Regions from separate parts of the Lachnospira sp. CLA-JM-H23 genome, predicted to be linked through region 2. Evidence: predicted binding sites of a transcription regulator. Region 2 holds the regulator's gene; each other region holds the start of a gene.

Region 1 (7,906 bases), on a different contig from region 2:
AAAGTCAGGGAGTCAGAACCGGTAACAGAATATAATATGGCAGAACAGCAGGATAAGTGTTCTGATGCACATATGGATAATGGTAATAATGAGAAAGATGACAGCGTGCAGGAAAAGGCTAAGAAGCCTATGGATGCTAAGAGGAAAAAGATGATTATAGCTGTTTCCTGTGTAGTAGCTGCTTTAGTAGTCATTATAGGTATAGTTGTCGGAGTTGTTCTTAATAATAAGAATAAGAATTCGTACCAATATAATTATGATAAAGGAATGAGTTCTTATCAGAACAAGGATTATGATAATGCTATTAAGTATCTTGCTAAAGCTTCCAAGTTATCTGAAGGCAAGAAAAATGTAGATTTAAAATATACATTGTATCAGTGTTATGCTGCAACAGATAATACAGATATGTCAATTGAAGTGTTAAAGGATATTTTATCATTTGATGAGAATAATGAGAAAGCTATAAAAGCATTAGCTTCAATATATAATACTAAGAAAGATGGAACAAGTCTTAATAAGCTTATTAAAGATTATAAGGATAAACAGGGTTACAAATATCTTACAGATTATGTTGTTGAAACCCCTAAGCCATCAGTTGAAGCTGGAAGCTATGATGATGTGATTAAGTTACAATTTACAGAGAACAGCAGTTCAACAATATATTACACAACAGATAAGACTGAGCCAGATAAGAAAAGTAAACGTTACACAGGTACAGCAATAGAAATACAGAGTGGTACTACTACAATAAAGGCTATTGCTATTAGTGACATAGGAGTGTGCAGTGATGTTGTGGAGCTGGAGTATACAGTTGACTTTAAGAAGCCATCTGCACCAACAGTAGGTCCTGCCTCAGGAACATATGAGGAAGGACAGACTGTGACAATAGATAATATTCCAGTTGGCAGTACAGCGTATTATACATTAGATGGTTCTACACCAACTAAGAATTCGGAGGAATACTCTGAACCATTTACAATTCCAACAGGTAATAATGTAATATCTGTTGTTATAATTGATTCGCATAACCAGTCAAGCAGTGTTGTTAAGCGTAACTATGTTGTCAACAAGGCTAAGACATATGTATATAATGAGGCACTTGAGATATTAAAAGGAAAGCTTATATCAAAGGGAGTGCTTAAGTCAGATGGAACTACAGCTGCTGATGGTTCTACAGTTACATTTGTATATCAGTCAAGGACAACTGTAGATGGAGTTGAGATGTTCGTTGTAAGATATGATGTGACATCTAAGACGGGTAAGACTTCTACAGCTGGTTATTATGGTGTCGCGACTAAGACAGGTGACTGCTATACAGTGACACAGAATGGCGGAGCATATAGTGCAGCCGCATATAATTAAGTTTTGATGTGTGATTAACACTTCAGATAATATATAACTGAAAGGGGTAATAAAATGTACAAGATTCTTAAGGCTGAAAAATTAGCAGAAAAGATTTTTCTTATGGATGTTGAAGCACCAAGAGTTGCTAAGCACTGTGAACCTGGCCAGTTCATAATTGTTAAAATGGATGAAAAAGGAGAGAGAATTCCTCTTACAATCTGTGATTATGACAGAGAAGCTGGAACAATAACAATTGTATTCCAGATAGTAGGAGCATCAACAGAAAAAATGTCTCACCTTAAAGCAGGCGATGCTTTTAGTGATTTCGTTGGTCCATTAGGATGCCCTTCAGAATTAATTCACGAGAATATTGAGGATTTAAAGAAGCAGAATATCGTATTTATAGCAGGTGGTGTAGGTACAGCACCAGTATATCCTCAGGTAAAATGGCTTCATGAGCATGGTGTAGATGTTGATGTTATCGTTGGAGCTAAGAACAAAGACCTTATCTTATTAGAAGAAGAGATGAAGGCAGTGGCAGGTAATCTTTATATAACAACTGATGATGGCAGCTATGTAAGAAAAGGTATGGGTACAGATGTACTTAAAGATCTTTATGCACAGGGTAAGAAGTATGACAAATGTATAGCGATTGGACCATTGATTATGATGAAATTCGTCTGTCTTTTAACTAAGGAATTAGGTATACCTACAGTTGTAAGTATGAACCCTATTATGGTTGATGGTACAGGTATGTGTGGTGCATGCAGACTTCAGGTTGGTGATGAGATTAAGTTCGCTTGTGTAGACGGACCGGAGTTCGATGGACATTTAGTAGACTTTGACCAGGCTATGAAACGTCAGCAGACATATAAGACAGAAGAGGGCAGAGCTATGCTTGCAGCCCTTGAAGGAGATACGCATCACGGTGGATGTGGACAATGTAATTAATCAACGGAAAAGAGGTATATATAATGGATGTTATGAAGAAAGTTCCAGTAAGGGAACAGGCTCCAGATGTAAGGAATAAGAACTTTGATGAGGTATGCCTTGGATATAATGCAGAAGAGGCACAGGAAGAAGCAACACGTTGCCTTAATTGTAAGAATGCTAAATGTGTACAGGGATGTCCAGTATCAATCAATATTCCGGAATTCATACATAATGTAAAAGAAGGTAATTTTGAAGAAGCTTACAAGGTTATTGGAAAGTCATCTGCATTACCTGCTGTATGTGGCCGTGTATGTCCACAGGAAACACAGTGTGAAGGTCAGTGTATAAGAGGAATTAAGGGCGAAGCTATATCAATTGGTAAGCTTGAAAGATTCGTAGCTGACTGGGCTAGAGAGAACAATGTATCACCAGAGATGCCAACAGAGAAGAAGGGTAAGAAAGTGGCTGTTATCGGTTCAGGTCCTTCAGGACTTACTTGTGCCGGTGACCTTGCTAAGATGGGATATGATGTTACAATATTTGAAGCACTTCACGAAGCTGGTGGAGTATTAGTATATGGCATTCCAGAATTCCGTCTTCCAAAGAAGACAGTTGTTGCATCAGAGATTGAAAATGTTAAGAAGCTTGGCGTTAAGATTGAAACTAACGTAGTAATCGGTAAGTCAATGACAATTGACCAGCTTATTAATGAAGAAGGTTTTGATGCTGTATTTATCGGTTCAGGTGCTGGTCTTCCAAGATTTATGGGTATCCCAGGAGAAAATGCTAATGAAGTATTCTCAGCTAATGAATACCTTACAAGAAGCAATCTTATGAAAGCTTTCAGAGAGGATTATGATACACCAATAGCAAGATTTAAGAAGGTTGCTGTCGTTGGTGGTGGTAACGTTGCTATGGATGCCGCAAGAACAGCATTAAGACTTGGTGCTGAGGTACATATTGTATACAGAAGAAGTGAGGAAGAACTTCCTGCAAGAGCAGAAGAAGTACATCACGCTAAAGAAGAGGGTATTATATTTGACCTTCTTACTAACCCAACAGAAGTCCTTACTGATGATAAGGGTAATGTTACAGGTATTAAGTGTGTTAAGATGGAACTTGGCGAACCAGATGCTTCTGGAAGAAGAAAGCCTGTTGAAGTCCCTGATTCAGAATTCGTAATGGATCTTGATGCAGTTATAATGTCACTTGGTACATCACCTAACCCACTTATCTCATCTACAACTAAGGGTCTTGAGATTAATAAGAGGAAATGTATTGTAGCAGAAGAAGCTAATGGACAGACATCTAAGGAAGGCGTATACGCTGGTGGTGATGCTGTTACAGGTGCTGCAACAGTTATTCTTGCTATGGGAGCTGGTAAAGCTGCTGCTAAGGGTATTGATGAGTACCTTTCAAAGTAAGTAATTATATTTGCAATAATAGTAAAAAGCTGTTGATTTATTATCAGTGTTTAGATAATAAATCAACAGCTTTTGTTTATCTTATGTTATAGCCTGATTATAGCTGGGTAATATTTAGCATTGACAGGCTGTGTGATTTTATAGCAGACTGTATGGTTCTATGGAAGCCAGTATTTTTATAAAGCTGATTGTATGCTTTTTATAGAAGCCTGTATATTCTTTTTGTTTTTGTAAAGTTGATTTACATATTGAAAATGCTGTCAATGTATTTATCAGAGATAGTGTCACATAACCCTTCGGACGTGTCAGGGAACTGTTTCATAATAGCATTTTTGATGTAATCACTTCTGTTGAAATATTTCATTTCTTCTGCAATATCATTGTTGTAAGAACCTTCAATGTCTTCTTTGGTTACATTGTCATTAAGCCAGTTGATAATAGTGTCCGTTGCTTCATTTTCGATAGAGGCGTTTGACTTGATTTTCTTGGAATACTTTAATGACCAGAAACCTATTGCGATAAATCCAACAAATAAAAGACCAAGAACAACATTTACAAGTATGAAATTAGAACTACCTTTTGTTACAAACTTTAATATTCCGATGTCATTAAGAATAAGAATTATAATTCCAGCAGCACCGCATACAAAAAAAGTTATTGCAGACGACAAGTTATCTTTATATTTGTCATCTGTTGACTCATACAGATTGCCAGAGTGCTGTAAAAGCTCAATGCCTTCTTCTTCCTCGATAATATTTTTGGCTTCTTTTTCAGAAATGCCAGATTGCTTAACTTCGTCAATGATGTGTTCATCAACTGTATTGTCTGACTGTGAATTTAAGCTGCTCACAATAATCTCCTTTCTATGCATATGAATAATATGTAATATGTAGCATTAAAATGCTTTGCGTAAATTAAACTATATATAATCAGTAAAATGTGGTACTATTACCAGATGTAAGCAGAATGAAAATGCTGTCTGCTTATTAAAATATATACGCTTAATTACTATTTGGTTAATTATAAAGTATAAATGTGAAAAATTAAAGAACATGGGCAGAAAATTTAAAAGATTGATAATTAAAAAGGAGGTTATAGAAGATGAGCAAGACTCTTATTGTTACAGGTGGAAGTATTAATGTTGCGTGGGCGAAAGAATGGCTTGATAATCAGACATTTGATTATTGCATAGCGGCTGACAGCGGTCTTGAGTATGCTGATAAGCTTGGATTGAAGGTGGATTTTCTGCTTGGAGATTACGATTCAGTAGATAAAGATGTGCTTGACAGATATAAGAGTAATACTGAATTTGAGATATATCCTAAAGAAAAAGATTATACCGACACACATCTTGCGATTATGACAGCACTTAAAAAGGGTGCAACAGACATATATATACTTGGTGCGACAGGAACAAGAATGGATCACACAATTACCAATATAGGAAATATGAAGGTGGCGGCTGATTGTGGAAAGGACTGCCATATAGTTGATGAGCACAATTATATATATCTTTTAAGTGAGGCTGATGGAATACATATAATTCGTAAAGACAGCCAGTATGGAAGATATGTGTCAATTATTCCTATGTCAGAAAATGTCAGTTTAAGCCTTGAGGGATTTAAATATACGCTTGATAATTATGAATTAAAGCAGGGATTAAGTATATGCCAGAGCAACGAAGTGGAAGATGAACAGGGAATAATTAAGGTTCATAAAGGACTTATTATAGTTCTTGAAACAAAAGATTAATAACATATATGTCCTATGTGCAAAATTAATGAAAAATGCGTATAAAATTAACAAAATAACGTGGAAAGCAACAACAAATCTCTTGTAATTTAACTTACATTGTTATAAAATAAACAATAGTTGTTTGCATTAAGCAATATATAACAAAGAGGAGGTCTCGGTGATGAGTAATACTACACAGGCTTTATCAAGAATCGAAGCAATTCTTGATGATAGCAGTTTTGTTGAAATCGGAGCGGCTGTTACAGCAAGAGCAACAGATTTTAACATGCAGGAAAAAAAGGCTCCATCTGATGGTGTAATCACAGGATATGGAGTTATCAATGGAAATCTTGTGTATGTGTATAGCCAGGATGCTGCTGTGTTAGGCGGAACAATTGGTGAGATGCATGCCAAGAAGATTGCTAATCTTTATGAGAAGGCAATGAAAATGGGAGCTCCTGTGATTGGTCTGATTGACTGCGCAGGTTTAAGACTTCAGGAAGCAACAGACGCCCTTGACGGCTTTGGACAGATTTATAAGAATATGTCATTAGCTTCTGGAATTGTTCCACAGATTACAGCCGTATACGGTGAATGTGGTGGAGGTCTTGCTGTTCTTGCAGAACTTTCAGATTTCGTATTTGTGGAAGAAAAGAAGGCTAAGTTATTTGTTAACAGTCCTAACGCATTAGATGGCAACTATGAATCTAAGCTTGATACATCAAGTGCAGAATTTATGGCTAAAGCAGGTGTTGCAGATTTCATTGGTGATGAAGAAACAATCGCTAATGGAGTAAGACAGCTTGTATCAATGCTTCCATCTAATAATGAGGAAGGTGCTGTATACACAGATAATCAGGACGACCTTAACAGAGTATGCGCTGATATGTCAGCAGAGATAGCTGATGCTGCACTTGCTCTTACAGATATTTCAGATGATGGATTATTTGTAGAAGTTAAGGCTGAATATGCTAAGGAAATGGTAACTGGCTTCATTCAGCTTGATGGAGTTACAGTTGGTGCTGTTGCTAACAGAACAGCAATATATGATGAGAATGGCGAAAAGGCAGAAGAGTTTGCAGCTGTATTAACTACAGATGGAGCTTATAAGGCAGCCGAATTCGTAACATTCTGTAACGCATTTGAAATACCAGTGCTTTCACTTACTAATGTTAAGGGCTTTGAAGCTAATGTAAGAGCTGAGAAGACAATTGCCAAGGCAGCTGCTAAGTTAGTATATGCATTTTCTAACGCAGATGTGCCAAAGGTTAATGTAATTACAGGTGAAGCTTATGGAAGTGCATATGTAGCTATGAATTCTAAGTCAGTAGGTGCAGATATGGTATATGCCTGGTCACAGGCAAGCATCGGTATGATGGATGCTTCTTTAGCTGCTAAGATTATGTATGCTGATGAAATCGCAGCAGCAGATGATGTTACAGCTAAGATTAATGAAAAGGCTTCTGAATATGCAGCATTACAGTCAAGCGTTGAGCAGGCAGCTGCAAGAGGTTATGTTGATACAATTATTAACCCAGAAGATACAAGAAAGTACATTATTGCAGCATTTGAAATGTTGTTTGATAAAAGAGAGGTTCGTGCAGATAAGAAGCATGGCACAGTATAATTGAAGAGGTGATAATATGAAGAAAATTAAGTTTAAAAAGTTCTTAGTGTTATTCTCATTACTTATCTGTGTATTCTGTATGACAGCCTGCAGTTCATCTAATGGCACTATATCAACAGCAAGTGCCAAGACAGAATTAAAACAGCAGCAGCTTGATGCCAGTGAGGCTTATCTTGTAGACTGGGTTAAAGATATGATTACATATCTTGATAAGAATGATTCTGCTAAGATAACAGCGGATGCAGAGGCAGCTCAATCACTTACAATGGTAAATAATAAGTTATACATTGTTGACCAGAGTGGAATTAGTGTTAAGACAATAGCTTTTTATAATAGCTGGAATAGCACAAGAGGTGAGTTAGGTGCTTTAAAGAGTATCAATGAAATTAATGTAGAACTCAACAGCAAGACAGGTGAGTTATGTACTATTACAGTTGATACTTCATATGAGAAGAATGATAAATGTACATTTGAATTCGTAATTAATGATGACTATACACTTGAAAATGGTGCTATCAATCCATCATATACTACAGGACAGAAGATGTATAAAGCAGTAATGAATACTCTTATCGGTATGGGAACAGTATTCGTTGTACTTATATTTATTTCATTCATTATTTCATTATTTAAGTACATCAATAAGTTTGAGAACAAAAATAAGGCTAAGAATGAAGCATCTAATGATGCCCAGGGTGTTGATAATGCTATTGCTCAGATAGTTTCAAGCGAAGAGCAGGATGAAGAAGTTGATGATCTTGAACTTATAGCAGTTATAACAGCAGCTATTGCTGCATCAGAGAATACATCTACAGACGGACTTGTAGTTCGTTCAATTAGAAAG
Region 2 (7,906 bases):
AATATGGTTATTCTTGATGAAGCTGATGAAATGCTTGATATGGGATTCAGGGAAGATATGGAAACAATTCTTACAGAAACGCCAGAAGACAGACAGACAGTAATGTTCTCAGCTACTATGCCAAAGGCTATTATGGATATTGCAAGAAATTTCCAGAAAGATGCCAGGATTATAAAGGTAGTAAGAAAAGAACTTACAGTATCTAATATAGAACAGTTCTATTATGAGGTAAGACCTAAGAATAAGACAGAAGTATTGTGCAGGCTTATTGATATATACAATCCAAGACTTTCAGTAGTGTTCTGTAACACTAAAAGACAGGTTGATGAGCTTATATCAGAGCTTAAGGGCAGAGGTTATTTTGCTGACGGAATACATGGTGATATGAAACAGCAGCAGCGTGACAGAGTAATGGATGACTTTAGAAGCGGCAAGGTAGACATACTTATAGCAACTGATGTAGCAGCAAGAGGAATTGATGTTGATGATGTAGATATGGTATTTAACTATGACATTCCTCAGGATGAGGAATATTATGTTCATAGAATTGGAAGAACAGGGCGTGCAGGAAGATCTGGAATGGCACTTTCATTTATAAGTGGCAAGGAAGTGTATAAGTTAAAGGATATCGAGCGTTACTGTAAGACTAAGATACTTGCAAAGCCTGTTCCATCATTGGATGATGTTAAGAACACCAAGCTTGATAATATGTTTGATAAAATCAGACAGACAATCGAAGAGGGTGGACTTACAGATATGGTTAATCTTGTTGAAGAACACGTTAATCAGGAAGAATATACATCTATGGATATGGCAGCAGCACTTTTAAAAATGCTTATAGGTGATACCCTTGACAGAGAAGATGAAGTAGAAGAATTCCATTTTGATACAGATAAAGATGATTCAAGAATGGTAAGACTCTTTATTAATATTGGAAAAAAGGATAAAATAAAGCCAGCTAATATTCTTGGAGCTATTGCAGGTGAATCTGGTATGCCTGGCAAGCTTGTAGGCGCGATAGATATGATGGACAACTATACATTTGTTGATGTACCAGCTATACACGCAGAGAAAATTCTTAAGGCAATGAATGATAACGTGCAGATTAAGGGACGCCGTGTTAATGTTGAGAAGGCTAACCAGTCAAGAGGCAAGGGCAGAGGAAAAGGCAAGCATAAGGACAAAGCAAGAAAGAATAAATAAATGAAAAAACAGGTGACATTAAGCAGTATAAACAGGGCAGAAGTATTAAGATACTTAGGATACAAGGGAATAGGGGCAGATGAGACAATAAACAGCCTTATAGATGAATGTGAGGCAGAGGTCTTAAAAGCGGCAGTTCCAAGATATGTATACAGGGTAGTGGATGTGACACAGGTCGATGAGGGCGTAAGGCTTGAAGGGACTTCTGTTACATTAAAAGGAAACTCAATTAAAGAACATCTTAAAGGCTGTAATAAAGCGGCACTTATAGCAGTGACAATCTCTGATGGAATAGACAGGATGTTAAGGGTGATGCAGGCCTCAGACCTTGCCAAGGCTGTAATATCAGACAGTATGGCAAGTGCAGCAATTGAACAGGTATGTGATAAGGTTGAGGCTGTTATTAAAGAGGAACTTCCAGAGTATAACCAGACATTCAGGTTTGGAATAGGATATGGTGATCTGCCTTTGTCACAGCAGGGCGAATTCTTAAAAATACTAAATGCACCTAAGCTTATAGGGCTTAATATAGGAAAGACTGATATGATGACACCAACCAAGTCTGTAACAGCAGTTATTGGGCTTACAACCGGAGAGGTCAGTTCAAAGAAAAAAGGCTGTATGTCGTGTAACCTTAAAGGTACATGCAGATTCAGGGAAGCAGGAGGACATTGTAATGAATAAATTAAAAGAACTTTTACAAAAGGATTATGTGATTCTTGATGGTGGAATGGGTACTATGCTTCAGGCGGCAGGAATGAAGATGGGTGAAACACCAGAGATGCTTAATATTACAGAACCGGAACTTCTCATTTCCATACACGAGCAGTATCTAAAGGCAGGTGCAGACATAATATATGCCAATACATTTGGTGGCAACAGATATAAGCTTGAAGAATGTGGGCATTCAGTTGATGAACTTGTAACAGCGGGAATTAAAAATGCAAAGAAGGCGTGTGCCAATGTGAATCCACGAGCACTTGTAGCACTTGATGTAGGACCTATAGGACAGCTTCTAGAGCCAACAGGTACATTAAGCTTTGAGGAAGCTTATGAGATGTATGCTGAGATAGTCAAGGCTGGTGAAGCGGCAGGTGCAGATCTTGTTGTATTTGAGACAATGACAGATCTGTTAGATGTGAAAGCGGCAGTGCTTGCAGCAAAGGAGAATAGCCAGCTTCCAATAATGACGACTATGACATTTGAAGAAAATATGCGTACATTTACAGGATGTCAGATATCTTCATTTGCACTTACAATATCAGGACTTGGAGTTGATGCCTTAGGTGTCAACTGTTCACTTGGACCTAAGGAACTTGAGCCGGTTATTAAGGAACTTACAGGCTGGACTAATCTTCCGGTTATAGTAAAGCCTAATGCAGGACTTCCCGACCCTGTTACTAATGAATATAATGTGACAGCAGAGCAGTTTGCTGAATTTATGAAGGATTTAAGAAAGTATGGCATTAAAATATTCGGTGGTTGTTGTGGAACAACTCCTGAATTCATAAAGTGCTTATCAGATATGTTACATAAAGAAGGCAATTTAGCAAAAGAGCCAGTGAAAATACCATCGGCTGTATGCTCAGCTACAAGCACAGTTATAGTTGACCAGCCAAGAGTTGTAGGAGAGAGAATTAACCCAACAGGTAAAAAGGTATTTAAGCAGGCACTCTTAGATAATGATATGGATTATATACTTGGACAGGCATTAGAACAGACAGGTGCGGGTGCTGATATTCTTGATGTCAATGTAGGACTTCCGGGAATTGATGAAAGACAGATGATGGTTGATACTGTGAAAGCACTTCAGTCAGTTGTGGATGTGCCTCTCCAGCTTGACTCAACTATACCTGAGGTTCTTGATGCTGCATTAAGAGTATATAATGGTAAGCCGATTGTCAATTCAGTTAATGGAGAAGAAGACTCTCTTAATAACATTCTGCCAATAGTTAAAAAATATGGTGCGGCAGTAATTGGCCTTGCTCTTGATAAAGATGGTATTCCTAAGAAAGCAGAAGACAGAGTTGCCATAGCAAGAAAGATTATGGACAGGGCAATAGCTATAGGAATTCCTAAAGAGGATATATATATAGACTGTCTTACACTTACAGCCTCAGCCGAACAGGAGGGGGTAATGGAAACGCTTAATGCACTTTATGAGGTTAAGCATACTCTTGGCTTAAGGACGGTGCTTGGTGTATCGAATATATCTTTCGGACTTCCTAACAGAGTGCTTGTCAATCACATTTTCTTAACAATGGCTATGCAGAATGGTCTTGATCTTGCGATTATTAACCCTAACATATATGAGATGATGGGGGCAGTAAGGGCATATAAGCTTCTTGCCAATATAGATAAGAATTCTGTTGATTATATTAAGGCTTATGCTTCAATGCCTAATATAAGCAAGATTAATCCAATGAATACAGCGGCAAATGCAGTACAGGGTGGTCAGACAGCACAGGCAGGTGGAAGTGTTAATCTTAAGGATAAGAAGGGCAGTTATACCTGTGATGACTTATTCTATGCAGTAGAGAAAGGTCTAAAAAATGAAGGTGCAGCAATAACAGAAGAACTTCTTGCAGGTATGGATTCTATGGACATTGTTAATAATGCCTTGATTCCTGCACTTGATAAGATAGGTGAGGAGTTCGAGAAGGGAACATTATTCCTGCCACAGCTTATAATGGCGGCTGGCGTTGCACAGGGAGCGTTTGAGGTTATAAGAAAACATATGATTATGAGCAATAATGCACCTGTAAGCAAGGGAAAGATTGTTATTGCGACGGTTAAGGGAGATGTCCACGATATTGGAAAGAATATCGTAAAGGTACTTCTTGAGAATTATGGTTATGAGGTTATTGATCTTGGAAAGGATGTTGAATATCAGGTTGTTGTAGATGCGATTAAAGAAAATGGTGCGAAGCTTTGTGGTCTGTCAGCACTTATGACAACAACACTTGTTTCAATGAAAAAGACAATAGAACTTATACATAAGAACAATCTTGATTGTAAGGTTATGGTAGGAGGAGCAGTGCTTACTCCTGAATATGCTAAGGAAATACATGCGGATTTCTATTCAAAGGATGCAAAGGAGTCTGTGGATATTGCTAAGAGAGTGCTTGGATAGAGTACATTTCTTTACTTTTTAGCAAAATAGTTATATAATTAACATTAATTTTGAAGGCTGATGGGAAGCTGGTAATTACAGGTTTCCCATCTCCTTTTCGTAGCAGTATTGCACAGGAATGGAGAATGTTATGGAAGAGAATAAGAAGATTTCATCGGCTGTTATAAGAAGATTGCCAAGATATTACAGATATCTGGGCGAACTTATAGAAAGTGGTGTTCAGAGGATTTCATCTAAAGATTTAAGTGTGAGAATGAAAGTTACAGCATCACAGATAAGACAGGACCTCAATAATTTCGGAGGTTTTGGACAGCAGGGATATGGATATAATGTGAAGTATCTTTATGATGAGATAGGCAAGATACTTGGAATAGACAGGAAGCATAATATGATAATAATAGGTGCTGGTAACCTTGGACGTGCTATTGTTAATTATACAGACTTTGAGAAGCGTGGTTTTGTTATATGCGGCGTATTTGATAACAATCCAGAGCTTAAAGGTGAAAGCATTCACGGAATAGATATAATGATGATGGATCAACTTGCCGATTTTATACATAAGAACGATATAGAGATAGTTGCACTGACAATACCAAAGCAGGCGGCTAAGGAAATCGGAAAGCAGGTTGCAGATGCAGGAATTAAGGCTATATGGAATTTCGCACATACAGATCTTAATCTGCCAGATGACGTAATAGTTGAGAATGTACATTTATCAGAAAGCCTTATGAGACTTTCTTACACAATTGCCAATAAGCACTCATAAAGATATTAAATCCAAAGGGGGAATTGATGGTGTCTAAGATAACTTATGAATTGTTAAAGAATAGTGATGTATTTAAGAATATTCCGATTCTTACGCTTGATGAGCGATGGTATCACCTTATTAACGAGAAGAATAAGACAGATGAGATTGCGTATTGGGAGAAACAGGTTAATGAACTGCTTAAGAAGCAGGGAAGAATTAATAATGACATTAAAGACATCAAGAAGCTTAAAAAGCAGCTTATCAATGATGTTGTTGAGAATATGGAAGATGATGATTCAAGTAGGCAGAAGCAGAAGCGTATGAGCCAGAACCAAAGACTTATACAGGAGTCTAATGACAAGATAGCTTCGCTTGAAGATGAACTCTTAGAAGTACCAAGAGAATTGGCAAGGGCTAACGAGAAGCTTCTTACAGAGACACTTAAAGCCTGCTATGACAGAATGAATGCCAATACAGAGGATATAGAGGTACTTGATAAGTGGATTAATGCTACAAGAGTCAAGCTTAAGAAGAATATTCTTATAAAACAGGATAAAGAAACTGTTAATAATAATATGTATTCTCTTATACACGATATTATCGGACCTGAGAATTGTAGTGCAGTTGACAGAATTAATGAAGGCAATGTAGGAGATAAGCAGGAATGAGATATGTATTAGATGCGGCTTCTATGAAGAATGTGGATTCTTATTCAATTAATACTCTTGGTATACCATCAGTTGTGCTTATGGAAAGAGCCGCACTCTCAGTGACAGAAGCTATTGAAAGCAAGGTTAAAGGAAATATACATACAGACATTATATGCGTATGTGGACGTGGCAATAATGGGGCAGATGGACTTGCGGTGGCAAGACAGCTTTATCTTAAGGGCTACAATGTGGATGTGTATATAATTAACTCACACGCTTCTACCAAAGAATTCGATATACAATTGAACATAATAAAGAATCTGGGCATAGAATGTATTAATAGCCCGGATTTTTCTAAATATGGGGTTATTGTAGATGCCTTATTTGGCAATGGCTTATCAAGAGAACTGGCAGGAGAGGCCAGAATAGTAGTAGATACAATTAATAAATGCAGTACATCAGTGCATTCGCAGTATACACAGAATAGCGACAATAATGGAAACAGGCTTGTTGTGGCTGTTGACATACCATCAGGTATAAGTGCATCGACAGGTGTGGTTATGGGATCTGCGGTTAATGCTGATATAACAGTTACCTTCGGATTTGAAAAAATCGGACATATATTATATCCAGCAGCTTCATATTGTGGGAAGATTATAAGAAAAGATATAGGTTTTGCACAATATCCGGATATGACAAGGGATATTTTCACATATGATTATAGTGATATATCTGATATGCTTCCGCTAAGAAAGCCTGATGGCAATAAAGGAACATTTGGAAAGGCACTTGTAATAGCTGGTTCAAGGCTTTATGGAGGTGCAGCAGTATTAAGTTCAAGAGCGGCGGCACGTATAGGTGCAGGGCTTGTAAGAACCCTTACGCATATAAGCAACCGTACAGCAGTTATAACGGGCAATATGGAATGTATTGTTGATACATATGATACTGATGAGGAATGTGGAGATTTTGTTAAGAATACAGAGACATTAGTGGATAAATGTATCTGCTGGGCAGATGTTGTGTGCATAGGTCCGGGGCTGTCTATGGAAGAAAGTGCAGTAAAGCTTGTAAGAAGTGTGTCAGCAAAGAAGAATATTAAAAAGCTGTATGATGCAGATGCCCTTAATATAATCGCCCAATATAAAATTGAACTTGATGGCAGTAATGATGATGTAGACTATGAAGCTGGCGGCAATAGTGGTAATGCTTCATATAAAGATGATATGTCAGATAAGAATGTTGTCGTTACACCACACATAGGAGAAATGTCACGTCTTACAGGACTTGATATTGCGGTGATAAAGAATAATCCTATAGATACAGCAAGAACATATTCAAGAGAACATAATTGCGTATGTGTATTAAAAGATGCAAGAACTATTGTTTCTGATGGAGAAAGAGTGTATATTAATATGTCAGGCAATGATGGAATGGCAACAGGAGGTTCGGGAGATGTGCTTTCAGGCATAATAACAGGACTTATGGCACAGGGACTTACTACTTTTGAAGCTTCAGCACTTGGCGTATATATACACGGCTGTGCAGGAGATGAAGCTGCCTTAAGTAATGGTAAGTATTCTATGGTTGCGGGCGATATTATTGACAATATAAAAAATGTGCTTATAAAAGCAAGAGGTGAATAATGAGTAAGTATTACAGAGTATATGCAGATGTAGATCTGGATGCAATCAGGGCTAATTGTATTGAGCTTATGAGCAAGACAGAACCTTCAACAAAGGCACTTGCAGTTGTTAAAGCAGATGGCTATGGACACGGAGATGTGGCTGTATCCAAGGCAGTAAGAGATTTAGTATATGGATATGCAGTTGCTACGCTGGATGAAGCTGTTAATTTAAGAGAAAATGGAATTAATAAGCCAATACTTATATTAGGCTATGTTGAGCCTGAGGAATATGAGGCATTGGTTAAGAATGAAATAGATGCAACAGTATTTGACTATGAGACAGCCAAGGCACTTAATGATGTTGCCTTAAGGCTTGGAAAGGTAGCTTTCTGCCATATCAAGGTTGATACCGGAATGAGAAGAATAGGTCTTGAGCCAGATGAAAGTGGTGTTGAGATAGTTAAAAAGATAAAGAATTTAAAGGCACTCAATGCAAGAGGCCTGTTTACACATCTTGCAACTGCTGATGAGAAGGATAAGACCGC
Region 3 (7,906 bases), on a different contig from region 2:
GGAAGAACGCAGGCTATTTTATGTTGCTATGACAAGGGCAGAAGACGAGCTTGATATTATCTATATAGATGGCGGGTCAAGACACCAGAAGAGGTCAAGATATGTGCAGGAGCTTATAACAGTATAAATTTTAAAGTGTAAATTAAGTGTAAATTATCCTGTAAAATATTGCATTATTGTATATTTTAAGCCATAATATATTACATTATCAGAAGTTCATATAATAATTGGGAGAAGTATTAATGGAAAAAAGAGAGAAGAATAAAAATATAATTGTATTGGGTATAGTTATGGCAATAAGTCTTTCTGTAGCACTTAATATAGGGAATATATTTGGTGGTATAGGAACATTTTTTAAGATTCTGAATCCAATAATTCTAGGTTGTATGCTTGCGGTTATATTTAATGTGCCAATGGAAGCATTGTCAAGACAGTTAGAGAAGCTGTCAAAGAAAGTAAAGTTCTTAAGAAAAGAAAAGGCACGCAACGGGATAAGCCTAGTTGTGACAATAGTTATAGTTGTGCTTGTATTCGCTGTTATAATGTGGTCTATTATTCCGGATCTGATAGAGTCGATTACTGGATTTATAAAGAATTTTGATAATAATGTAAATGTAGTGACTGATATTCTGGATAAATATGATGAACATCTTACGTTTATTAATGATTATGTTGAAAAGATTGACTGGAACAGCATACTTAAAAAGTCTGGAGAGGTTGCCGGAGCATTTTTCCAGAGCATATTCACGGGTATTCCACAGATAGGTTCATCTTTGTTTAATCTTAGTATATCTGTGATAATTGCAGTGTATGTGCTTATGGATAAAAGACGCCTGCTTTCACAGACAGAAAGGCTTTTAGAAGCTGTATTTGGAAAGAAGGTATCTTCTAAGGTTACAGGTGTTACTAACCTTTTTGCACAGACTTATGCAAGTTTCCTTACAGGACAGTGCGTTGAGGCTTGTATACTTGCCGTGCTTATGTTTATTACACTTAGCATATGCAGAATGCCATATGCCGGACTTATAAGCATAATGGCGGCAGTGTTCCAGTTCGTTCCATACATAGGAACATTTTTAGCGTGTGTTGTTGGTGCATTTCTTGTGCTATTCACCAATCCGGTACTTACTATATGGTTTGTAATCGTATTTCAGATTGTTCAGTTTATCGAGGGACAGTTCATATATCCAAGGGTTGTAGGAAGCTCTGTAGGACTTCCGGCACTCTTTACATTAATGGCGGTGTTCTTAGGCGGCAAGTTCTTCGGCCTTCTCGGGATGATATTCTTTATTCCGCTCACATCGGTTATATACCAGCTCCTTAGAGATATGGTAAACAACCGCTTATCGTCAGATAAGGCTGGCAATGACACAACACCAGAAACAGGGAATGCGGATACTTTGCAGGCAGATAGTGGTAGTGCAGAGTAGTTGTAACTCTGATTTTAAATCTTCATAAATAACGTTATAATTGATAAAAATGCGGTGGATTGTTCTGCTGTATGATTAATAACGGGGTAATAATTAACCTGCTGTAATATATGTATTATAATATACATTTATTACAGCAGGTTTTTAATAAAATCTGTTTATAATCTTTTAGATATAATCTTTTGCAATATCTTTAAGAATATTGGCAGAGTCTTTTAATTTTGTAAGCTCCTCATCATTCAATTCAATAGGAATTACCTTCTGTACGCCGGTTTCATCGACGACAGCAGGAATACTAAGGACAACATCATTAAGTCCGTATTCGCCTGTCATAAGGCTTGATACTGGAAGAATGGATTTCTCATTACGAACGATTGCCTCGCATATTCTTTTGACAGCCATTGCAATTCCGTAGTATGTGGCATGTTTTCTTTCAATAATTTCATAAGCACTGTTTCTGACATTTTCAAATATCTTCTTCATAGACTGCTCGTGGTTGAAGTGACCACGAAGCTCGCAGAAGTCATTAACCTTAAGACCGCCTATTCTTGCATTGCTCCAGGCAGCAAGCTCGCTGTCGCCGTGTTCACCAATAATAAATGCGTGAACGCTTCGGCTGTCAACGTCAAGATGTTCACCAAGCAGATATTTGAAACGGCCTGTATCAAGTACAGTTCCGGAACCAATTACCCTGTTAGATGGATAACCAGATTCTTTAAGTGCAATAAGTGTAAGAATATCTACAGGGTTAGATACAATAAGAAGAATTCCACCAAAATCACGTTTCTTGATTTCGCCAACAATTGATTTCATAATAGCCGCATTTTTCTTGATAAGGTCAAGTCTTGTTTCATCAGGCTTCTGGTTAGCGCCAGCAGTTATAACAATAATTGCGGCATCAGTAATATCATCATAATTACCAGCATATATCTGCATAGGTCTTGCAAATGATATGCCGTGGCTTATATCCATAGCTTCACCTTCGGCTCTTTTTGTATCTGCATCAATAAGAACCATTTCTGAGAACAGACCACTCTGCATAAGTGCAAATGCAGATGATGAACCAACAAAACCACAGCCAATTACAGCAACTTTTCTACTATTTACTTTCATAATTATACCTCATTTCTTATACAGCCGGATAATATAATGTCCAGTTAAGCTGGAATTATTGAACGGTATTCGTCTGTATATATTGTTATTTCTTTAACAAACATTATAGCACCACTTATAGTGTATGCAAGATTTATATTCAAAACATTTTTTTGTGCAAAATAATCATAAAATTATTATTAAAATTAACATATTCAGAAGATATGTTATTGACTAATTAGTGTAATATTAGTATTGTAATGAAATTGGTGGTAATTATATTTTGATATTCTGAGTTAATGTAAAATAAAGATTTAACATAAATGGGGGATTGCTATGAAGAATATAAAGAAGTTTGTAAAACGTAAAGGACATCACATAGCAGCAGTACTGGTAGTTGTATTGATATTAGTAACAGCCGGGGTATGTGTAAGCATACCTGTTATCAAGGTTACTAATAAAAGAAAGGCGAGCAAAGATGTTTTAGTGAGTAATACAATACAGGTAGCTGACAGCACTTATGGGATTCCTGGTAACAGTGCGGATGCAGATAATTCATATGTTGAATTAGCAGATGGTGACCCACAGTCGGATAATATGTCACAGGAATTAAGTGAGAATGGGATAGAGCTTAATATAACAACATTTTCTAATGATAATATGGCATATTCCAATGGCATTGATGTATCCAAATGGCAGGGAAAGATTGACTGGAATAAAGTCGCAGAAAGCGGAATTGATTACGCGATGATAAGAGTTGGATACCGTACAGATATATATGGAACTATATGCGAAGATGAATATGCGTCATACAATCTTGAGGGAGCACAGAAAGCGGGCATAGATATAGGTGTGTATTTCTTTTCGACAGCGGTTGACGAGGACGAAGCAATAGAGGAAGCATGCTGGGTCATAGATTATATATCAGCCTATGACATAACATACCCTGTTGTATACAATTGTGAAGATTATAATAATCCTTCAAGCAGAATGTATAATCTTAGTAATGAAGAAAGAACTAACAATGCACTTGCATTTATGGATACTGTGGACAGAGAAGGCTACGATGCCATGTTATATGCTGGCAAGGGTCAGATTGTTAATAATAAGGAATGGAATATACAGGATATAGAAGCCAGATATCCGATATGGGTGGCATCTTATAAAGATGGAACATATCCAGCAGTAGAACATCCTTCATACACAGGTGCGTGTGCTATGTGGCAGTATACTAATAATGCCAGAATAGATGGAATATCAGGATATGTTGACGTAAATGTTGCTTATTTTAATTACAATTCAAGCTTTAATTATAATTATGGCACACAGGCATCAGTGTCGGGACAGACACAGCAGAGCCTTAATACAGCTGAATTGGGAATTATCTTTAACAGTGTTAATGAGGAGGTAACTGCTAAAGAGCCGGTTAATCTAAGAAGTATCCCAGAAGTATCAGGTGATATTGTAGATGTGCTTGATAATGGAGATATAGCATTGCGAACAGGAATAGGTGATACCGGCTGGTCAAGGCTTATATATAATGGAAATGTTGTATATGCGGTTACGAGTTATCTTACAACAGATTATTAAATATCTATAATACCAGTGTAGAATTGTATGTGTGCAGTACGGAACAATCCGTAGGTATCATAAGCTGGAGGCTTTTCACCCAAGCATTATATATACAATATTTAAGAACGGAGATTTAATTAATGACAAAAAGAAAAATAACTAACAAAATACAAAGGTTAATATCACTTGCACTTGTTGTAGTTATGGTGTTTGCTTTTGTAGGCTGTGGAACTGCAACAGAAGATGTTAATGTAGATAATTCTGGTTATAATGCCGGTGCAGGTGCTTCAGCTGACAATCCATATACGTTTATAGATGATTATGGAAGAACAGTTACAGTAACTTCTTATAAAAGAACAGCAACACTTATAGGAAGTTTTGCAGATGTATGGATGTCTGCTGGTGGAAGTGTAGTGGCAACAGCTAATGATACATGGACTAATTTTGATTTAGGGCTTTCAAGTGATGTTGTCAATATTGGAAGTATACTAAATCCTAATGTGGAACTTCTTATAGCTTCAAGACCAGATTTTGTTATTGCAAGCTGTAATACAGATTCTAACATAGCACTTATGCAGACACTTGAAAATGCAGGAATAACAGTAGCATATTTTGATGTATCTAATTTTGAGCAGTATCTTAATATGCTTGACAAATGTACTATGATAACAGGCAGGAGAGATCTGTATAAGACTAATGGAACAGATGTTAAAGAGCAGATAGATACTATAAAATCAAGAGCTGATGGCAGCAATCCAAAGATATTATTTATAAGAACTTCGTCAAGCAGTGTCAAGGCAAAGCAGAGCGAAGGCTCAGTAGGCGGTGAGATATTAAAGGATTTGGGCTGTGTTAATATAGCAGACTCAGATACATCACTGCTTGATGATTTAAGCCTTGAGGCAATTGTAGTAGCCGACCCTGATTACATATTTGTTACAACACAGGGCAACGATACAGATGCGGCTATCCGTAATATAGATAAGCTTCTTACATCTAATCCGGCGTGGTCGTCATTAACTGCTGTAAAGCAGGGACGTTACTATGTTCTTGATAAGAAGCTTTATAACTTAAAACCTAATGCGAAGTGGGGTGAAGCCTACAAGCAGTTAGCGGATATATTGTACATTGATAGGTAAAATATTCAGGAGGAATTACTATGGGTTATTTTCCGTTTTTTATTGACATTAAAGGAAAGAAAGGTCTTGTTATCGGAGGAGGCAGAATAGCAGAGCATAAAATAAGCAAGCTTCTTGCATATGAGCCGGAACTTACAGTTGTTGCAAGAAAGGTAAGCGATAGCATAAAGAGCATTGAAGGCATTAATATTATTGAAAGAGAATTTGTTAATTCAGATCTGGACGGATGTTCATTCTGTATAGCTGCTACAGATGATGCAAAATTTAACGCATATGTTGCAGGCGTATGCCGCAAATACCACATTTTTATAAATGCGGTAGACGATAAGGATAATTGTGATTTTCTGTTTCCGTCTGTATACAAAGCAGGAGATTTATCTATAGGAATATCTACCCAGGGAGCAAGTCCTTATGTTGCGGCAGATATTAAGAATAGAATAGCACAGGAGCTTCCTGCGGATATTGAAGATATACTTATGTATCTTGGTTCAATTAGGGATAGTATTAAAGAGAATGTAGATGATGCCTCTATGAGAGCTGATATATTCAAGGAAGCTGCAAGAAAATGTATGGTGCTTGGCAGAGAGCTTGACAAGGACGAATTACAGGATGTTATTAATAAAGTAAGTGAGAGGATTACTGGTAAAGATAATACAAATGCTGAAACAAAGGCAGATGGGAAATATTCTTACAGCAAGGGCAAGGTTGTAATTGCTGGTGCAGGCTGTGGAACTTATGATCTTATAACTGTAAGGGCGTTAAATGCCATAAAGAAGGCACAGGTGCTTGTATATGATGACCTGATTGATAACCGCCTTATGGAATTCTGTGTTGAAAGCTGTGAAAAGATATATGTTGGCAAGAGAAATGGAAGACACAGTATGGCACAGGAAGAAATTAACGAACTCCTTTTAAAGAAAGCCAATGAAGGAAAGCTTGTTGTCAGATTAAAGGGTGGTGACCCATATGTATTCGGACGTGGTGGAGAAGAAATGCTCTATCTTAAGTCAAATGGCATAGAAACAGAAGAAATACCAGGAGTAACATCAGCAATAGCAGTTCCTGCAATGGCAGGCATACCAGTTACACATAGGGATGTAAGCAGAAGCTTTAGTGTTGTCACAGGACATACCAAAGATATGGACTCACTTTATGAAGAAATAAGAAATTCGGCTTCTATGAATGGAACTTGTGTATACCTTATGGGACTTACACATCTTGCACAGATAACTGAGGCACTCGTAAGCGGAGGTAAGCCTAAGAACACTCCAGCGGCAGTTATTACAGGTGGATTTGATGATACATACAGAATAGTCAAAGGTACACTTGCTGATATTGAATTAAAGGTAAGAGAAGCAGGCATAACATCACCGGCAGTCATAGTGACAGGAGAGGCTGTAAACATCAATTTAAAATAATTTTAAAATAAACACATAAACATATTGACTTTATAGGAAATAAGGTTTATTATATCAATAATTTCCAAGGGTTGCCAGACAGCAGCAAAGGTGTCTGGCAATATTTTTTAAGTAATAAACATACTAACACACTATGTATGTATGAATGGTGGGTATATAATAAATTTAAAGCCCATAAGAAAGGAGCAGACCTATGAAATATCTTGAACATAACGGACATTCTAATAAAAAAAGGTATAAATTATGTATGCTTCTTATTATGTGTATTACGATGACATATATAGCGGCAGGCTGTGGCAGTAAGAGAGATGGACTTACAATAACTAATGTTTCTTATGACCCTACAAGAGAGTTCTATGAGGAATATAACAAAGTCTTTGCCGATTACTATATGGCTGAATACGGAAAGCAGATAAAGGTTATACAATCTCACGGAGGTTCAGGAAGTCAGGCACGCTCAGTAGTTGAAGGCTGTAATGCAGATGTTGTTACACTTGCACTTGAACATGATATATCCCTTATAGAGAATACAGGTCTTATTGATGCAGGCTGGAAGGACGAATATGACAAAGACTCAGCTCCGTATACTTCAACGATTGTATTTCTTGTAAGAAAGGGCAATCCGCTTAATATATCAGACTGGGATGATTTAATTAAAGATGGTGTTGAGGTTATAACACCAGATCCTAAGAGCAGTGGTGGAGCGTGCTGGAATTTCCTTGCGGCATTAAGCTATGCAAGAGATAAGTATAACAGTGAGGATAAGCAGAAGGAATTCTTAGGAAAGCTGTATGATAATGTATCAGTGCTGGATTCCGGAGCAAGAGGTTCAACAACAACATTTGTTGAGAATAAAAAAGGCGATGTGCTTATTGCCTGGGAGAATGAGGCACTTACATCATTAGCTTCATATCCTGATGAATATGAGATTGTCACACCATCTGTAAGTATTCTCGCACAGCCAAGTGTGGCAGTTGTAGATGATAATGTTAAAGTCAACAAGACAGAGGAGCTTGCAAGCGAATATTTATCATTCCTGTATTCAAAGCAGGCACAAAGAATAGCCGCAGATTATGGATACAGACCAACAGATGAAGAGGTATTGAATGAATATAGTGGTAAATTCAATCTTACAATAAAGCTTGATACAATAGCTGATTACGGCGGCTGGACTCAGGCATACAAGATATATTTTGATGATGGAGGCTGGTTTGATGAAATCTATAACAACTGATAGAACAATTGATAATAATAA
Region 4 (7,906 bases), on a different contig from region 2:
CCATAGGAGTTATTATAAGCATAGTGCTTTCAGGTCTTACAATATTTATGAGTGCCATGCTTAACCGATATAAAAGCGGACAGGGAAACATAGTTGATGACTGGCTGTATCAGGGGACAGCAGTGATATTCCTTGTGTTATGTATATTATTCTATGCTTTCACGAATAAACATTACGGATATGAAATTCTTAATGATAAAGATATTGATACTAACAGCAGGAAATATTATAAGCTTGTGTTTAAAACCAATGTATGGAATATAATTGAGAAGATAATTCCAGTTATAACAGTGCTTGGAATATTGGCAGGCCTGGCGTTTATTAATGGTTTTTATTTTATATTTGTATATCTTGTTATGGCAATGGCTGTAATGGTTATTTATCCGTTGATTAATAAAAAGTCTGCAATGAAAAAGCTTACTAACAATTTAAGACAGGCATTTTCTGACTGGTTAAGAAATGTTGCACTTAATCTTGAGAATATGCCATTGATTGCGGCAATTGAAGATACTTACGATGAAAGTCCGTATATAATTAAGAATTCACTTGATACTTTTATAAGGGACATAGAGGCAGACCCATCAGATATTAAGCCATATTATGAATTTCTGTCGGAGTATGGACAGACAGATATAATGTCGACAGTAAGAACATTATATTCAGTATCGGAATTGCCAGACAATCAGGTAGATGAAACTATTAATTCTTTAATACAGAGAAATAACGAGCTTATAAACAAGCAGTCAGAGATTGCTTATAAGGACAGGATAAGTTTGTTTAAATTTATGGAATACATACCTGTATTTCTTATGGCATTGAAAATGTCTGTTGATATGATGCTTGTTATAACACTGTATTTGTAATGTGTAATATTAATATTGTTAAAGATTGTGTCTGTCTATACATTAATAAGGTGGAAGAGAATATCATTAGTGACGAGTAGGTAAAGATTTGCTGCTGGTAATATTAAAGGTGGAGAAAGGCTTGGCATGGACTTTATATTAGAAAAATTAGGTGAGACGTGCATTGCTATAGTATTTATATTATCAATGATAAATATGTACGCAATGCTTGCTGATAAAATGCTTGGTGGTTGATATAGATATTTAATATAAATCAATAGTTTAATTGAAATACAATCTAAGAAATGAAAGAGGATAGTATAATGGAATATTTATTGGAAGAATATGGTGATGTAATTATATGTATTACAGGACTTGCAATAGCATTTACATTCTTAGGGATATGTATGAACAAATGCACTGTATTAGAGGGTACACAGCTTGCAAAGCTGTTCTACAGGTAGGTGCATAATGAAGATAATAGTAGAAGCTTCGGCATATCTTGTAATACTTTCTTTTATATGTCTGATATCGCTGGATTTTATTGCTGTTAATAAAAGTGTAAGCAAAGGCAGTGAGGTACAGCAGTATATAAAAGATGTAATCCAGATAAATGGCATAAGTTATGAACACAGGGATATTGATTATGATACTAATAAAAAGGTATGCGAGATAGCTGCACAATATGGGGCAGATGTAAGTTATGAATATTTCGATGCAGCCGCAGATTATGATTATTACCGCCTGAATATTAAATATCCTGTAAAGTCGAGATTGTTCGGACTTAATAAGCTGTGTGATTATAAGGCACTTGTAAGGGTTGAGATGGCGGTGTAGTACGTCCCAGCACAATAAGGATAAATCTGGATTTGCTCTACGAAATAAAGATGATGGGGATTGAATAAATACAAATATGGATTTGCCACGTTAAATTGAGATGTCGGCACAATGTAATATAGATAAGGAGTGATATGAGATTAATAATAAGTAGTTCTGGAATGATGGTTATTATTATTCTGCTTGTGATTATACATAATTCGATTATCAGTGATAATTACTGTAATATGGAGATGAACAGCAGTATTAATGGGGCATTTGATTATGCTTTGGATAAAGTGTCAGATGGTTACATAACTGGTGAATATGATGATATTCCAGATGATGTATTTACAACACAGCTTATGAGAAGTTTCTGTAAGTCATTTAATGAGGCTGTCAGTTCAGATGCAGAGTATACAGTTACGCTGTTATATGCGGACAGGACGGCAATGCTGTATGACATAGCAATTGAAGCAGAATACAGTTATGGATATAAGGGAAGAAAGAATAAATGTATATGCCAGAGGGCTGTAAAGTTAAATTGACAATATATATATATTCATTTATAATTCCACAATATGATTTCAATTGATTAATATATTAGGTCAATTGTGGAAAGGAGAGACCACATTAAAAGTGGCTGTTATATAATGGAAATTCAGATATTACATTGGTTTGAAACATTACATAACCCAATAACTAATCCAATATTTTATGTGATTACTACATTGGGGAATGCAGGCTGGTTCTGGATAGTATTAGCTGTGCTTATGCTTACAGTTCTTCCTAAGAAATATAAAAAAGCAGGGCTTACAATGGCAATAGCACTTATATTGTCGCTTATATTCTGTAATGGAATAATGAAGCATCTATGGGCAAGACCAAGAGCATTCTGGGTAGTTGGACAGAATTTTGTTGTTGGCAATGAATTCGAGAATTTATATGGAATATTTAATTCTATTCACGATTATTCGTTCCCATCAGGACATTCGTCAGCTTCGTTTGCTGCGGCAGTGTCAATATTTATGTGGAGAAAGAAGGAAGGAAGTGCGGCACTGGTACTTGCGGCACTTATAGCATTTTCTAGACTGTACTTTACAGTACATTATCCAACAGATGTGCTTGTCGGTACAATCACAGGTGCATTATATGGTGTAGCGGCTTATTTTATTGTTAAGGCACTTATGAATAAAGTCCCAAAGCTTAATGCTATATTTAATAAGCAGTAATAATGAAATAGTAATGATAATATAAATTGTAATTATGTTAAAAATAAAGGCTGTCCGATTATGATATGGCTAATCTTTACAGAACATTTTGTGTCAGGTAAAGAGGCATATCAATATTGGACAGCCTTTTGTGATAGTGCTTGTATTTTTTATGTATTTTTGTGAAAGCTATATTGACATTTAATTAAGATGTGCTAATATAAAATCACTTTTGTAAAATATATTTATAAAAGATATTTACAGAAGTGATTTTAAAATAGATAACAATTATTAAGTGGCAATATTATTGTCATAGAAATGAGGTTAAGGATGAACGAAGAAATGTGTGTTGAAAAGATGCCAATTACAGATGAATATCTTGAAAAGATGGACGCATATTGGAGAGCTGCCAATTACTTAGCAGCTGCCCAGCTTTATCTTTTAGATAATCCTCTCTTAAGAGAGCCTTTAAAGAAGGAACATATTAAGAAGAAAATCGTAGGTCACTGGGGTACAGTTCCGGGTCAGAATTTCGTTTACTGTCATATGAACAGAGCTATTAAGAAGTATGATCTTGATATGGTGCTTATATCCGGTCCTGGTCACGGCGGCAATTTCTTTGTAGCTAACTCATACCTTGAGGGAACATACAGTGAAGTATATCCGAATGTAAGTCAGGATATGAACGGATTAAAGAAGCTTTGCAAACAGTTCTCGTTCCCAGGAGGAATATCAAGCCACGTTGCACCTGAGACACCAGGTTCAATTAATGAGGGTGGTGAGCTTGGTTATTCGATAGCACATGCATTTGGTTCGGTATTTGACAATCCGGATCTTATAACAACTTGTATTGTTGGTGATGGTGAAGCTGAGACAGGACCACTTGCTACAGCATGGCATTCTAATAAGTTCCTCAATCCTGTGACAGACGGAGCAGTGCTTCCAATATTACACCTTAATGGATATAAGATAAGCAACCCTACAATATTCTCACGTATATCACACGATGAGATAGAAAGTTTCTTCCACGGATGTGGCTGGAAACCATATTTTGTTGAGGGCAATGATCCAATGACAATGCATAGAAAGATGGCAGAGACATTAGATACTGTTATTGAGGAGATTAAGGAAATACAGAGAGAAGCAAGAGAAGAAGGTAAGACAGAAAGACCATTCTGGCCTATGATTGTACTTAGAACACCAAAGGGCTGGACAGGACCAAAGGTTGTTGATGGCAAGGAAATTGAGGGAACTTTCAGGGCACATCAGGTTCCAATTATGATGGATAGACCAGAACATTTACAGCAGCTTAATGATTGGCTTGAAAGCTATAAGCCAGAAGAATTGTTTGATGAAAATGGCAGATTAATTCCAGAGTTAAGAGCACTTGCACCAAAAGGAGATCACAGAATAAGTGCCAATCCTCACGCTAATGGTGGTAAGCTTTTAAGAGATTTAAGACTTCCAGATTTCAGGGATTACGGCGTTGACGTACCTTTCCCAGGAGCAAAAGATGGTCAGGATATGATTGAACTTGGAGGTTTTGTAAGAGATATATTCAAGTTAAATGAAGAAACTAAGAACTTCCGTATCTTTGGACCAGATGAAACAATGTCTAACAGATTAGGCAAAGTATTTGAGGAGACTAACAGGGATTGGAATAATGTTCTTAAGGATAATGATGAATTCCTTGCCAAGGACGGACGTGTAATGGATTCAATGCTTTCAGAGCATATGTGTGAAGGCTGGTTAGAAGGATATCTTCTTACAGGACGTCATGGCTTCTTTGCAAGCTATGAAGCATTTATCAGAATAGTAGACTCTATGGCGGCACAGCACGCTAAATGGTTAAAGGTATGTTCACAGCTTCCTTGGAGACAGTCAATTGCTTCACTTAACCTTATTCTTTCATCAAATGTATGGCAGCAGGATCATAACGGATTTACACATCAGGATCCAGGCTTCCTTGACCATATAGCTAATAAGAAGGCGGATGTGGTAAGAATGTATCTTCCACCAGATACTAACTGCTTGCTTTCTTGCTTTGACCATTGCATAAGAAGCCGTGATTATGTCAATGTGCTTGTTACATCTAAGCACCCAAGACCACAGTGGCTTACTATGGAACAGGCTGTTAAGCACTGTACACAGGGTGTTGGTATATGGGAATGGGCAAGTAACGATCAGGGTGAAGAACCGGATGTGGTAATTGCCGGCTGTGGTGAGACACCTACACTTGAAGCACTTGCGGCTGTTACAATATTAAGAGACAATATGCCTGATTTAAAGATTAGATTTATAAATGTAGTTGATTTATTCAAGTTACAGTCTAATACACAGCACCCACACGGCCTGTCAGATACAGATTATGATGCGTTATTTACAAAGGATAAGCCAATTATATTTGCATTCCACGGCTATCCAACACTTATACACGAGCTTACATATTACAGACATAACAGAAATCTTCAGGTATTCGGTTATCAGGAGGAGGGTACAATCACAACTCCATTTGATATGAGAGTACAGAATGAAATTGACCGTTATCATCTTGTACAGGCTGTTATTAATGCACTTCCACAGCTTGGCAACAAAGGTTCATATCTTCTCCAGAAGATGAGAGATACTTTAGTTGCACATAAGCAATATATAAGCGAGTATGGTATGGATCTTCCAGAGGTACAGGAATGGAAGTGGCATACACCAGATAATAAATAATTGTTATAAAACTAGTTAGTGAATAATTGAGTGATTTATATAAAATATTTTATAAAAGCTGCTTAATGTATTGCAAAATATACAAAAAAATAATATTATATAAGTAACTTTTTGAAATGTATTTATTAAAAGTAAGGGGATACGTCATATAGCAGGATGTGTCCCCATACTTGTAGTAACGGGTGTTACAGAAATGGAGGATTTTACAATGAATAACAAACCATCTATTAAAATCGGAATTGTGGCAGTGAGCAGGGACTGTTTCCCAGAGAGCCTGTCAGTGAACAGAAGAAAAGCTTTAGTTGAGGCTTACAAGAACAAATATAATGCAGATGAAATATATGAATGTCCAATATGTATAGTCGAAAGCGAGATACATATGCAGCAGGCATTAGAAGATGTCAAGAAAGCTGGCTGTAATGCTTTATGTGTATATCTTGGTAATTTTGGACCAGAAATTGCAGAAACTATGCTTGCTAAATATTTTGACGGACCTAAGATGTTCGTTGCGGCAGCAGAAGAAACATCAGCTAATGGAGGCCTTGTAGGTAACAGAGGAGATGCTTATTGTGGTATGCTTAATGCAAGCTACAACCTGAAATTAAGAGGAGTTAAGGCATATATTCCGGAATATCCAGTAGGAACAGCAAGTGAATGTGCAGATATGATTCACGAATTCATACCGGTTGCAAAGGCTGTATATGCGTTAAATAATCTTAAGATTATAAGCTTTGGACCAAGACCTAATAATTTCCTCGCCTGCAATGCACCAATTAACCAGTTATACAATCTTGGCGTTGAGATAGAAGAGAATTCAGAGCTTGACCTTTTTGAAAGCTATAATAATCACGTAGGAGATGAGAGAATTCCAGCGGTTGTAAAGAGTATGGAGAAGGAATTAGGAGAAGGTAATAAGAAACCTGAGATACTTTCTAAGCTTGCACAGTATGAGCTTACACTTCTTGACTGGGTAAAAGCACATAAGGGTTCAAGAAAATATGTTGCAATCGCAGGAAAATGCTGGCCAGCATTTCAGACACAATTTGGCTTTGTTCCTTGCTATGTTAATTCACGTCTTACAGCTATGGGAATACCTGTATCCTGTGAGGTTGATATATACGGAGCTTTAAGTGAATTCATAGGAACAGTTGTAAGCGATGATGTTGTTACACTTCTTGATATTAATAATACAGTTCCATCAGATATATACGAAGAAGATATTAAGGGCAGATTCAATTATACAATTAAGGATACATTTATGGGCTTCCATTGTGGCAATACAGCAGCGTGCAAGCTTTCATTCTGTGAGATGAAGAACCAGATGATTATGGCACGTTCACTTCCAGAAGAAGTTACTAACGGAACACTTGAGGGAGATATTGTACCTGGTGATATTACATTTTTCAGGTTACAGAGTACTTCAGACAGCCAGTTAAGGGCGTATGTTGCACAGGGTGAAGTTCTTCCTGTAAGAACACGTTCATTTGGTGCTATAGGAATATTTGCAATTAATGAAATGGGAAGATTTTACAGACACGTGCTTGTTGAGAAGAATTATCCTCATCATGGGGCAGTAGCATTTGGACATTATGGAAAGGCTTTGTTTGATGTGTTTAAGTATCTTGGCGTTGAGGACATATCATATAACCAGCCGGCAGGCGTGCTTTATAAGTCAGAAAATCCTTTTGCATAGTTAAGATTATAACGTAAATATATAATAGTTTATAGAAATGGGGTGCGGTATGTATTATATAGGTGTTGACCTTGGAACATCTTCGGTTAAGCTGATATTGATGGAACCAACAGGTGATATTGTAAATACAGTATCTAAGACTTATCCTATAAGCTTTCCAAAGCCAGGCTGGTCAGAGCAAAATCCGACAGACTGGTATGATAAGACCTGTGAGGGAATCAAAGAGCTTATAAAGGATATAGATAAGGACAAGGTTGCAGGAATAAGCTTCGGAGGTCAGATGCACGGTCTTGTTATTCTTGATGAGAATGATAATGTAATAAGACCGGCAATTCTTTGGAATGATGGAAGAACAACTAAGGAATGTGATTATCTTAATAATGAGATTGGAAAGGATAAGCTTACAGAATATACAGCGAATATAGCATTTGCTGGCTTTACGGCTCCTAAGCTTCTCTGGGTTAAGAATAATGAGCCTGACAATTTCAAAAAGATTGCTAAGATAATGCTTCCTAAAGATTATATAGCCTACAGGCTTACAGGAGTACATTGCACAGATGTATCGGATGCGTCAGGTATGCTTTTATTAGATGTTAAAAAGCGTGACTGGTCAGAAGAGATGATTA

Evidence for each region. The regulator Rex, encoded in region 2, represses fermentation and respiration genes when NADH is low (regulators of the CRP and FNR family bind a similar motif). The targets are predictions, from matches to a motif close to ATTGTTAANTANTTAACAAT.
Region 1: the regulator Rex is predicted to act here: its motif matches at 5,552-5,571, upstream of WMO42_RS04125 (carboxyl transferase domain-containing protein).
Region 3: the regulator Rex is predicted to act here: its motif matches at 2,625-2,644, upstream of WMO42_RS01100 (L-lactate dehydrogenase).
Region 4: the regulator Rex is predicted to act here: its motif matches at 3,063-3,082, upstream of WMO42_RS06180 (phosphoketolase family protein).

Annotation. Positions count from the first base shown of each region.
Region 1 covers NZ_JBBMET010000002.1:369,226-377,131, reverse strand. Annotated here, with positions in the region: gene WMO42_RS04150 (chitobiase/beta-hexosaminidase C-terminal domain-containing protein) at 1-1,362, shown strand, start outside; gene WMO42_RS04145 (sulfide/dihydroorotate dehydrogenase-like FAD/NAD-binding protein) at 1,417-2,295, shown strand; gene gltA (NADPH-dependent glutamate synthase) at 2,316-3,701, shown strand; gene WMO42_RS04135 (hypothetical protein) at 3,943-4,551, opposite strand; gene WMO42_RS04130 (thiamine diphosphokinase) at 4,803-5,453, shown strand; gene WMO42_RS04125 (carboxyl transferase domain-containing protein) at 5,617-7,062, shown strand; gene WMO42_RS04120 (OadG family protein) at 7,079-7,906, shown strand, end outside.
Region 2 covers NZ_JBBMET010000005.1:142,551-150,456, forward strand. Annotated here, with positions in the region: gene WMO42_RS08070 (DEAD/DEAH box helicase) at 1-1,203, shown strand, start outside; gene WMO42_RS08075 (methionine synthase) at 1,204-1,887, shown strand; gene WMO42_RS08080 (homocysteine S-methyltransferase family protein) at 1,880-4,336, shown strand; gene WMO42_RS08085 (redox-sensing transcriptional repressor Rex) at 4,467-5,102, shown strand; gene WMO42_RS08090 (hypothetical protein) at 5,129-5,752, shown strand; gene WMO42_RS08095 (NAD(P)H-hydrate dehydratase) at 5,749-7,380, shown strand; gene alr (alanine racemase) at 7,380-7,906, shown strand, end outside.
Region 3 covers NZ_JBBMET010000001.1:243,203-251,108, forward strand. Annotated here, with positions in the region: gene WMO42_RS01090 (ATP-dependent helicase) at 1-127, shown strand, start outside; gene WMO42_RS01095 (AI-2E family transporter) at 243-1,430, shown strand; gene WMO42_RS01100 (L-lactate dehydrogenase) at 1,599-2,543, opposite strand; gene WMO42_RS01105 (GH25 family lysozyme) at 2,859-4,112, shown strand; gene WMO42_RS01110 (ABC transporter substrate-binding protein) at 4,235-5,233, shown strand; gene cobA (uroporphyrinogen-III C-methyltransferase) at 5,254-6,651, shown strand; gene WMO42_RS01120 (sulfate ABC transporter substrate-binding protein) at 6,899-7,885, shown strand; gene cysT (sulfate ABC transporter permease subunit CysT) at 7,863-7,906, shown strand, end outside.
Region 4 covers NZ_JBBMET010000004.1:15,806-23,711, reverse strand. Annotated here, with positions in the region: gene WMO42_RS06205 (hypothetical protein) at 1-863, shown strand, start outside; gene WMO42_RS06200 (hypothetical protein) at 1,166-1,306, shown strand; gene WMO42_RS06195 (hypothetical protein) at 1,314-1,679, shown strand; gene WMO42_RS06190 (hypothetical protein) at 1,814-2,206, shown strand; gene WMO42_RS06185 (phosphatase PAP2 family protein) at 2,312-2,890, shown strand; gene WMO42_RS06180 (phosphoketolase family protein) at 3,200-5,587, shown strand; gene WMO42_RS06175 (L-fucose/L-arabinose isomerase family protein) at 5,796-7,280, shown strand; gene xylB (xylulokinase) at 7,330-7,906, shown strand, end outside.